Regions from separate parts of the Sorangium sp. So ce836 genome, predicted to be linked through region 1. Evidence: predicted binding sites of a transcription regulator. Region 1 holds the regulator's gene; each other region holds the start of a gene.
The links. The regulator HrcA, encoded in region 1, represses chaperone genes, less so after heat shock. The targets are predictions, from matches to a motif close to GNTAGCACTCNCCNNNGGNGAGTGCTANC.
Positions count from the first base shown of each region.

Region 1 (3,270 bases):
CGCGCGATGTGTCAACATTCGCGGTGTATTTCGCCCCCGCGGGCCCCGCGGATGTGCGTTTTCCGCGCCGGTAGAGCCCGGTCCCACGCCGGTGGGCGGAGCCGAGGCGCCCCCCCACGAGCCCTCATGCGCCCGCGCCGCCCCGCCGCCCCGCCCCCTCACCCCCCCCAACACGCCGCCGACCCGATCGACGAAGGCCCGACCGCCTCGGTGCGCCCCCCGCAGGACGGCCGCTGGACCGTGCCGGCCGCGCTCGACCGGCGGCCGCTCGACGGGGCCGTCCGGGCGCTTTCGTCGGTCTCGTGGTCCGACGCGCGCCGGCTGATCGAGACCGGCAAGGTGCTCGTCGGGAGCGCGGTGGCGACGAGCGCCCGGCGGCGGGTGCTCAGCGGGGAGCTGATCGAGGTCCGCCTGCACGCGCCGCGGCCCGAGACGGTGCGGCGGCGCAAGCTCGAGGGCGAGCTCGTGGTCTACGCGGACGCGAGCGTCGTGGTGGTGAACAAGCCCGCCGGGGTGAGCACCATCCCCTACGGCGACGAGGACCCCGCGGAGCAGGCTGCGACGCTCGACGCGCTGGTGCGGGAGGTGCTGGCCCGGCGCGACCGCCTGCGCGGGCGGGCGCCGCTCGGCGTGGTGCAGCGCCTCGACAAGGGGACGAGCGGGCTGCTCGTCTTCGCGCGGACGCTCGCCGCGAAGAAGCACCTCGCCCAGCAGCTCCGCGTCCGCGCGATGCACCGGCAGTACCTGGCGCTCGCGCACGGCGCCGTCGCGCGCGGCACCTACCGCAGCTACCTCGTCGAGGATCGGGGCGACGGGCTGCGCGGCTCGGCCAGAGGAGGCCGGCGCGAGGGGCAGCTCGCGGTGACGCACGTCGAGCCGATCGAGGCGCTCCGCGGGCCCGAGGAGGCCGCCGGCGCCGCGGGCGCGACGCTGGTCGCCTGCCGCCTCGAGACGGGGCGCACGCACCAGATCCGCATCCACCTCGCCGAGGCCGGGCACCCGCTCGTCGGCGAGGCGGTCTACGTGCGGGACTACCGCGGGCCGAAGATCCCCGCCCCGCGGCTGATGCTCCACGCCGTCGAGCTCGGCTTCGACCACCCTGCCGACGGCCGGCCGATGCGCTTCCAGGCGCCGCCGCCCGCCGACTTCGACGAGGTGCTCGAGCGGCTCCGCGAGCCGCGCCGGAAGGACGCTACCTGACCTTGCCGCGCGCCTCGCTCATCGCCGCGGCGGTCGCGTCGACGAGCGGCATCACCTTCGCGTAGTCCATCCGCGTCGGGCCGAGCACGCCCACGGTGCCGGCGACGCGCCCGTTCTCCATGTACGGCGCGGCGACGAGGCTGAGCTGGCCGCCGCCGAGGTCGCCCGCCTCGCTGCCCACGAAGACGGTGACCTCGCCCGCGCCGGCGGCGAGGGTGCGATCGAGCAGATCGACGAGCTCCTCGCGCTCCTCGAGCGCCTTCATCAGCTTCCTGAGCCGGTCGACGTCGGCGTACTCGGGCAGATCGATCAGGCGGTTCTGCCCCTCGATGACCACCTCGCTCCGCCGCGTCACGTCGGCCGTCGCCTTGCTGCCGAGCTCGAAGGCGCGGCGCCTCAGCGCGTCGATCTGGAGGCGCTCGTCGGCGAGGCGGCGGGCGAAGAGGTCCCGGATCTCGCCCAGCGTGCGCCCCTCGATGACGTCGGCGAGCAGGTTGTGGATCCGGGTGAGCTCCCCTTCGCTGATCGCCTCGTCGATCGAGATGAAGCGGTTCTCGACCGAGCCGTCGGCGAAGACGAGCACCGCGAGCAGCTGCCCGGGCTTCGTCGGGATGAAGCGCAGCTGCCCGAGGGCGCGGATCTCCGCCCGCGGCGCCGCGACGACCGCCGCGGCGCCCGACAGCTCCGACAGGTAGCGCCCCGTCTCGCGGAGCGGGTCGCTCGCCACGGCGTAGATCTCGGCGAACCTGGCGCTGAGCTCGGCCTGCTGCGCGGGGGAGAGCGACCGGAGCTCGACGAGCGCGTCGATGAACAGCCGGAGCGCGCGGTCGGTCGGGATCCTGCCCGCGGAGGTGTGCGGCTGGTGGAGGTAGCCGGCCTCCTCGAGGTCCGCGAGCACGTTGCGGATCGAGGCAGCCGAGAGATCCAGCCCGTACTTGCGCGCGAGCGTCCTGCTGCCTACGGGGTCGCCCGTCGCGATGAACTCGGTGACCGCGGCGAAAAGGATCTTTCGAGCGCGATTGGAAACATCTCCCATGTCAACTGCAGGCGGCGCGTGCGCGCCGCTGTGGCCACCTGGACCAGGGACCGCCCGGACCGGGAAGCCATGCGGGCCGGACCTTCGCTCCCATACGTCAAGACGCGCATGCGGGCGCTGGGCCCACGGATGCGCATGAGAGCTATTTTGAGGCGATCGCGCGGCCCGGTCAAATGGCGCGGTAGGATGGGCGCCGCCGCCGCGCCCGAGGGTTCGGCATAGCCGCTGGTCCCTGGCCTTCCTCCTTCTTCACTTCTTCAGCTCCAGCGGGCACCTCGCCGCGCCGGAGGCCGTCCCCGCCAACGATGCCGTCCGTACGCCACGCCGCCACCGCCGCCGCCCTCGCCCTCGCCCTCGGCCCGCTCGCCGCCGCGCCGAGCGCCGAGGGCAAGCCGAAGGTGCGGTTCCACCAGGACTGGGCCAAGCAGCCGTCGGCGCGCTACGCGGCCATGAGCGCGGAGCAATGCCGCGCGGCGCTCGCGCGGCGGAAGATCGCGTTCGAGCCGGTGGCGCGCGCGCCGGGCGTGCTCGCGCCGGTGCGGCTGACGCAGGGGGTCGGCGGGGTCCTCTACCGGACGGCGCTGCCGGCTCACCGGCGCGCGGACAACCCGAACGACGTCTTCGACTGCCGCCTCGCGCTCGCGCTCTCGGACTTCAGCCGGATCCTGCGCGTGCACGACGTCGTCGAGGTGCTGATGTACTCGGCCTGGCGGCCTCCGTCGAGGATGTGGCCCGAGGGCAAGCTGGGCACGAGGCACCCGGGCGGGCTCGCCATCGATGCTTACAGGTTCGTCAAGGAGCGCGCCGGCGACGGGTTCGCGGAGGAGTGGCTCGACGTCGAGCGCGACTTCGTCGGCAAGCGCGGCGCGCCGGTGTGCGGCGAGGGCGCCAAGGCGACCGGGCGGCCCAGGGCGGCCGGCGGGGGCGCGAGCGGCGGCCCGCCCGCGGACGCGGCGGCGCGCGAGCTGCGCTCGATCGTGTGCGAGGCCGCGGATCAGCACATCTTCACGTCGATCCTCACGCCCAACTACGAC
Region 1 is NZ_CP102233.1:14,044-17,313, reverse strand. It holds gene NQZ70_RS00055 (RluA family pseudouridine synthase) at 127-1,200, shown strand; gene hrcA (heat-inducible transcriptional repressor HrcA) at 1,193-2,236, opposite strand; gene NQZ70_RS00045 (extensin family protein) at 2,542-3,270, shown strand, end outside.

Region 2 (3,270 bases), 4.8 Mb from region 1:
CTTCGCCAGCCGCTCCTGGAGCTTCTCGCGATCGTAGTCGCTCGCCGTGTCCGCGATCTGCTTGCGGATCGCCTCGATGCGGCCCTTGATCGCCGCCTTGTCGCCGAGGCCGTCGACGATGACCGTGTTGTCCTTGTCGATCTCGACGCGCTTGGCCGACCCGAGGTCGCGCACCGTGGCGCTCTCGAGCTTCTGGCCGAGGTCCTCCATGAACGCGGTCGCGCCCGTGAGGATCGCGATGTCCTTCAGCATCTCCTTGCGGCGATCGCCGAAGCCGGGCGCCTTCACGGCGGCGACCTTGATGGTGCCGCGCAGCTTGTTCACGACGAGCGTGGCGAGCGCCTCGCCCTCGATGTCCTCGGAAAGGATGAGCAGCTCGCGGCCCTGCTTCACCACCTGCTCGAGCAGCGGCAAGAGGTCGGCCATGGCCGAGATCTTCTTCTCGTGGACGAGGATGAGCGGGTTCGAGAGGACCGCCGTCATCTTCTCGGGATCGGTCACGAAGTAGGGCGAGAGGTAGCCGCGGTCGAACTGCATGCCGTCGACGGTCTCGAGCTCCGTCGTCATGCGCTTGTTCTCCTCGACCGTGATCACGCCCTCCTTGCCGACCTTCTCCATGGCGTCGGCGAGGATCTGGCCGATCTCCTTGTCGCCGTTCGCGCTGACGGTGGCGACCTGGGCGATCTGGTCCTTGTCCTTGGTCGGCTTGGCGGCCTGCTGCACGGACTCGATGACCTTCGCGACGGCCGCGTCGATGCCGCGCTTCAGGTTCATCGGGTTGTGCCCGGCCTCGACGAGCTTGAGGCCCTCGCCGAAGATCGCCTGGGCCAGCACCGTCGCCGTCGTCGTGCCGTCGCCGGCCTTGTCGCTGGTCTTCGAGGCGACCTCGCGGACCATCTGGGCGCCCATGTTCTCGAGCTTGCCGGCGAGCTCGACCTCCTTGGCGACCGTGACGCCGTCCTTCGTGACGACCGGCGCGCCCCAGCTCTTCTCGATGACGACGTTCCGCCCCTTGGGGCCGAGGGTCACCTTGACCGCATCGGCGAGCGTGTTCACGCCCTTCAGGATCGCGGCGCGGGCGCCGCGGCTATAAACGATCTGCTTCGCAGCCATCTCTCAATCCCCTCGCGGCCACACGGCCGCGTCTGCTAGCGCTTGGGTTCGGTTGCCCTCGATCCGGGTCAGGAGGCGGACTCGGTCACGGCGAGCACGTCGTCCTCGCGGATGAGCACGTGCTCCTCGCCGTCGAGCTTCACCTCGGTGCCGCTGTACTTGCCGAACAGCACCTTGTCGCCGACCTTCACCTCGAGCGGGCGCACCTTACCGTCCTTCAGGACCTTGCCGTTGCCCACCGCAACGACGCGCCCCTCGATCGGCTTCTCCTTCGCGGTGTCGGGGATGATGATGCCCCCCTTGGTCTTCGTCTCGCTCTCGACGCGCTTGACGACAATCCGATCCTGCAGCGGCCTGATTTTCATGGTGGCTCCCTCGTCCTCGGCTGGTTGACTGACCATCGGCTCGCCGGAGGTCCCGTTCGCCCCCCCGCAGGGGCCTTCCGCCCACACGACGAGAGCTAAGTGCCCAGGATCACAGTCGCTTGGCACTCTCCTAGGCCGGTGGCTAAACCGCGGCCGAAAGTAAATCAGTCGCCCGGCACGTCAAGGGCGCGCAGCAGACAGTCGCGACTTTTCCGGGGCCGTCGCCCGCACGGAACGGAAAAGGAGTTCCTGGAGACAGCGCCCGGGCAACCGCCGCAATGCCGTGGAGGCCCCCTCCGGAGAGCGGCGGTCGAGGGGGTGAGGGTGAGCGATAACGCTACGGACGGACGGCAGGCGGACGGCTGGCGGGCGGCTGCGAGAGAAGCGGCGGGCTCGCGTGGGGCCGAGGGGGCGGAGCGAACCGCGCGAAACACCGGGCATTTTCGGCCCGGTGACGTTTTCTCGGTCGGGTCCGATTTTGATCGCTTGACAACCCCACCGGTCCGAGTAGATTCCGCGGCCCGTGGCGCTGATGAACACAGCGCTGACCCCTTGGGGGATCGTCTAACGGCAGGACGCAAGATTCTGGCTCTTGCTATCAAGGTTCGAATCCTTGTCCCCCAGCCAGGTCGATCAGCTCTGCTATCGGCCTTCTCGACAGTACAAGGTCCCATCGTCTAGCGGTTAGGACATCGGCCTCTCACGCCGGTAACGCGGGTTCGATTCCCGCTGGGATCGCCAGCATCACCTCACCTCTCCTGGCTACCGGGAGCTGCTCCACGACGCGGTGCGGCTGTGGCTCGCGAAGCCGCACTGCTGCGCCGACGCCGTCTGCACGTCGATGGCGGCGTAGTGACGCGCTGGAGCAGCGCGTCGCCGGATGCGTCAACGTCGTCGCTCGGCGCGTCTGCTCATGCTTGAGGAAGCACGGCTTCGTCGAGGAGCACGCGGGTAGCAACGGCGCCGCTCCGTTCGACTTGCGCTACCCTCCGGGCCCATGGCGGCGCAGGACGGGGACGAGCTGTTCGACATCTTCGATCGCAGCGGCAAGCCGCTCGGCGTGCGCAAGGCGCGCAAGCTCGTTCACCGCGACGGCGACTGGCACCGGAGCGTCCACGTGTGGGTGGTCCTCGAGCGCGAGCCCGACGGCCGCCGGAGCAGCGCGGAGCCCTGGGTGCTCTTCCAGCAGCGCAGCCCGGACAAGGACACCTGGCCCGGCGCGTTCGAGGTCGCCGTGTCGGGGCACTACCGCGCCGGCGAGGATCTCGCGGAGGCGCTGCGCGAGGCCGAGGAGGAGATCGGCCTGCCGCTCGCGCCGGGCGACGTGATCCGGCTCGGCACGTGCCGCCACATGGACGACCACGCGCCCGGCATCATCGACTGCGAGCTGGTGGACGTGCTGCTCGCGACCACGCGCCGCACGCTCGCGGCGTTCCGCCCCGATCCGGCCGAGGTCACCGCGCTGCTGTCGCTCCCGCTCCACGCGGCGCTGCGCCTCTTCCTGGGCGAGGTGCCCAGCGTGACCGGCCTGATGCGGCAAGCGCCGGACGAGAGCGGCGCCGTGACGATCGCGCCGCGCGACGTGCAGCTCGACGAGTTCGTGGCCGCGCGCGACGGCTATTACGAGTGCGCGCTCGAGAGCATCCGCCGCCGCGCCGCGGGCGAGACGCCGGCCCCGTGGACGCTCGGCTAGCGCTCCGGCCGAGCTCGTCCCGGCTCCGGCGCGCGGGCGCCGATTTCTTGGGCATCCGCGCCGGGCGGGGCAGAGTCGCGGCCGGAGGCACCCGATGAA
Region 2 is NZ_CP102233.1:4,834,155-4,837,424, reverse strand. It holds gene groL (chaperonin GroEL) at 1-1,113, opposite strand, end outside; gene groES (co-chaperone GroES) at 1,182-1,478, opposite strand; tRNA gene NQZ70_RS17685 (tRNA-Gln) at 2,032-2,105, shown strand; tRNA gene NQZ70_RS17680 (tRNA-Glu) at 2,145-2,219, shown strand; gene NQZ70_RS17675 (NUDIX domain-containing protein) at 2,476-3,171, shown strand.
Region 2: the regulator HrcA is predicted to act here: its motif matches at 1,597-1,625, upstream of groES (co-chaperone GroES).

Region 3 (3,270 bases), 4.5 Mb from region 1:
GAAGAGCGGCGACGTCATCTCGTTCAGGTTCTCGCCGATCCCGGTGAGCATGATGACGCCGGTGCTCGCGAACGGCCGGCCGTCGGACGTGTCGCTCTTCAGCCGCTTGCAGATCTCCCAGCCGCTCATGCCGGGCATCATCACGTCGAGGATCACGAGGTCCGGCTGGTGCTCGCGCGCGAGCTCCCAGGCGGCGTCGCCCTCGGAGGCCTCGATCACGGAGAAGCCCAGGTTCCTCAGGTGGCGCGCAACGAGGCTCAACATCGCCGGTTCGTCTTCGGCCACCAGCACACGGGGCGGCGTCATGCTCGCGGAAGGCATCGTGGATGCGGATGAGAGTACGTGCGCGCGAACCGGTCAAGAGAGAACGAGCCCACATGGATGCGACGTGCGCTCGGAGCCGCCCTCCCGCGGCGACCCCGAGCGCCGGCGAGGCCGCGATCACGCCGCTCGCGCGAGGGCGATCTTTTCCGTCTGTCCCGCCGCGTAGAAGCGCCGCAGCGTGGCGAGCAGCTCGGCGTGCCGGCCGCGGCGGGCAAGCTCGGCCTCCAGCCGGCCCACGAACCGCGCCGCCAGCTCGTTCGCGATCCGGTAGCGATCCCCGGTCTCGGTGCCCGGCGGATCCATGAAGGTGACGCGCTCGAACAGGTGGGCGCGGATCCGCGCGGCGCGCTCGGGCTCGAAGCGCGCTGGCCCCGGCGGCGCGGCCTCGTGGCGGCGCCGGAGCGGCGGGCCCGGGAGCTCGACCTCGTCGGCCAGGCCGCCGTGGACGAGCAGCACGTACTTGTCCACCTCGGCCTGGAGCTCGAGCTCGAGCTGGGTCGCCGGCAGCTCCCTGCGCGCCCGCTCGGCCACGTAGAGGAAGTGGCTCACCCCCTCGACGATCTGGCAGATCTCGTCGAACGTCCCCTCCCGCCCGCGCGTGATCGCGCGGCGGGGCAGGTGCAGCGCCACCTCGATGTCCCCGTCCGCGTGCCGGATCAGCAGCGCCTCGCGCGCGCCGCCGTCCGTCGGCCGGATGAAATCGTCGACGGCGGGGGCGTCGTCGAGCGCGTAGGTGCGCGCGAGGTGCTGCTGGATCCGGGCGGGGAAGGTCGCGCCCCGCATCAGTTGAGCCCGCCCGTGCCCCGGCTCGGCACGAGCCCGCGCGCCCCGAGCTCCTCGGCGAGCCGGCTGGAGCCGGTGCGGGCCCAGCGCTCGTACATCCGGAGCACCGAGCGCTCGTCCCGAGCGCCGGACGCGAGCGTGCCGTCGGCCACATCGTTCAAGACGCTCACGAAGCGCTCGAACTTCTCGGCCATCTCGGCGAGGACGTCGGGGCCCTGGCCGCCGCGCGCGTTGAGGCGCAGCATCGCGGCGGCGTGGTGGTAGGCTGTCGACCCGACCCCGACCACATAGCCTCGATCGATGCCCTTGAGCTCGATGTGGCCGCCGAAGAAGCCGACCACGTAGAGGACGCCGTCGCCGAGGTTGCGCAGCCGCCGGAAGCGCTCGGCGCCGGAGGCCTCCAGGGCGTCGCGCAGGAGAAAGGTCAGGGGCTGGTTGAAGGTGGACTCGGCGTGCTCGTCCGGGTGAGCGAAGGCACAAAGCAGACCGACCAGATAACTCGACGCCGCCTCGGTCGCGGCGACGTTCCGAACTCGGAGCGCCTCGTCCACAACCTCCTGGAAGTAGCGGGTCATGCTCGGGGACACAGAGATCGCTTGGCTCACGGGGGCACCTCACTTGCGCGGGCACCCTGGATACCGAAGGAACCCGGGCCACCACGCGCTCAGGTCAACCAGACACGTCCTGTCGGCCTCCCTCGGGCAGGGGACCGTGAGGGCGTCGCGTCACGGTGCTGCCGCATTTCCGCCCTCATACACTCACTTTAGCCGAGGGACCTGGCCAAGCCCAGCCGCACGCCCCGCGCCTTCCCTTGCAATCTCCAGAACTTACAGCCACCCGGACGCCTGGCTGCCAGCGCCCGAAATGCCGGACTGGCCTGCGCTTGACACCCTGGAGGGGGTGGCTATCTTCGGCGCGCTCGCTAGCACTCCCCTGAGGTGAGTGCTAGCAAAGTGCCCAGACTGCAATCGTATGGGACCTTGCGGCCGCTCAGACAGGCCGTCTGGGTCCTGCCGTCTCGTGGGACGCGGCCGCTCGTCCCCGGAGGATTCGCAAACATGAAGATTCGACCGCTCCAGGACCGCGTGATCGTTCAGCGCGTGAAGGAAGAAGAGAAGACCAAGGGGGGTCTCTACATCCCGGACACCGCGAAGGAGAAGCCGATCGAGGGCACGGTCGTCGCCGTCGGCAACGGCAAGGTCGGCGAGGACGGTACCGTGCGCAAGCTCGACGTCAAGGAGGGCGATCGCGTCCTCTTCGGCAAGTACTCGGGCACCGAGGTGAAGATCGACGGCGAGGAGCACCTCATCCTCCGCGAGGACGACATCCTCGGCGTGATCGAGAAGTGACGCGGGCGACAGCAGGAACTTAGGAGAGACACCATGGCAGCCAAAGAAATCATCTACAACGAGTCCGCCCGCAGCATGATCCTCGCGGGCGTCAACGCCCTCGCCGACGCGGTCAAGGTCACGCTCGGCCCGAAGGGGCGCAACGTCGTCATCGAGAAGAGCTTCGGCTCGCCGACGGTCACCAAGGACGGCGTGACGGTCGCCAAGGAGATCGAGCTCGAGAACCGCTTCGAGAACATGGGCGCCCAGATGGTCCGCGAGGTCGCCTCGAAGACGAGCGACATCGCCGGCGACGGGACGACCACGGCCACGGTGCTCGCCCAGGCGATCTACCGCGAGGGCTCCAAGCTCGTCGCGGCCGGCCACAACCCGATGGAGATCAAGCGCGGCATCGACAAGGCGGTCGAGGCGATCGTGGGGCACCTCCACAGCTCCGCCAAGCAGACGAAGGACGCGAAGGAGATCGCGCAGGTCGGCACGATCAGCGCGAACGGCGACGAGACGATCGGCAAGCTCCTCGCCGACGCCATGGAGAAGGTCGGCAAGGAGGGCGTGATCACGGTCGAGGAGGCCAAGAGCGCCGACACGACGCTCGACGTGGTCGAGGGCATGCAGTTCGACCGCGGCTACCTCTCGCCGTACTTCGTCACCGACCCCGAGGCGATGAAGGCGAACCTCGAGGACTGCTACATCCTCATCTCGGAGAAGAAGATCTCCAACATGAAGGACCTGCTCCCCGTGCTCGAGGCGATCGCCAAGAGCCAGAAGCAGCTCCTCATCATCGCCGAGGACGTCGAGGGCGAGGCGCTCGCGA
Region 3 is NZ_CP102233.1:10,054,453-10,057,722, forward strand. It holds gene NQZ70_RS36445 (response regulator transcription factor) at 1-321, opposite strand, end outside; gene NQZ70_RS36450 (hypothetical protein) at 442-1,107, opposite strand; gene NQZ70_RS36455 (hypothetical protein) at 1,107-1,712, opposite strand; gene groES (co-chaperone GroES) at 2,166-2,456, shown strand; gene groL (chaperonin GroEL) at 2,490-3,270, shown strand, end outside.
Region 3: the regulator HrcA is predicted to act here: its motif matches at 2,029-2,057, upstream of groES (co-chaperone GroES).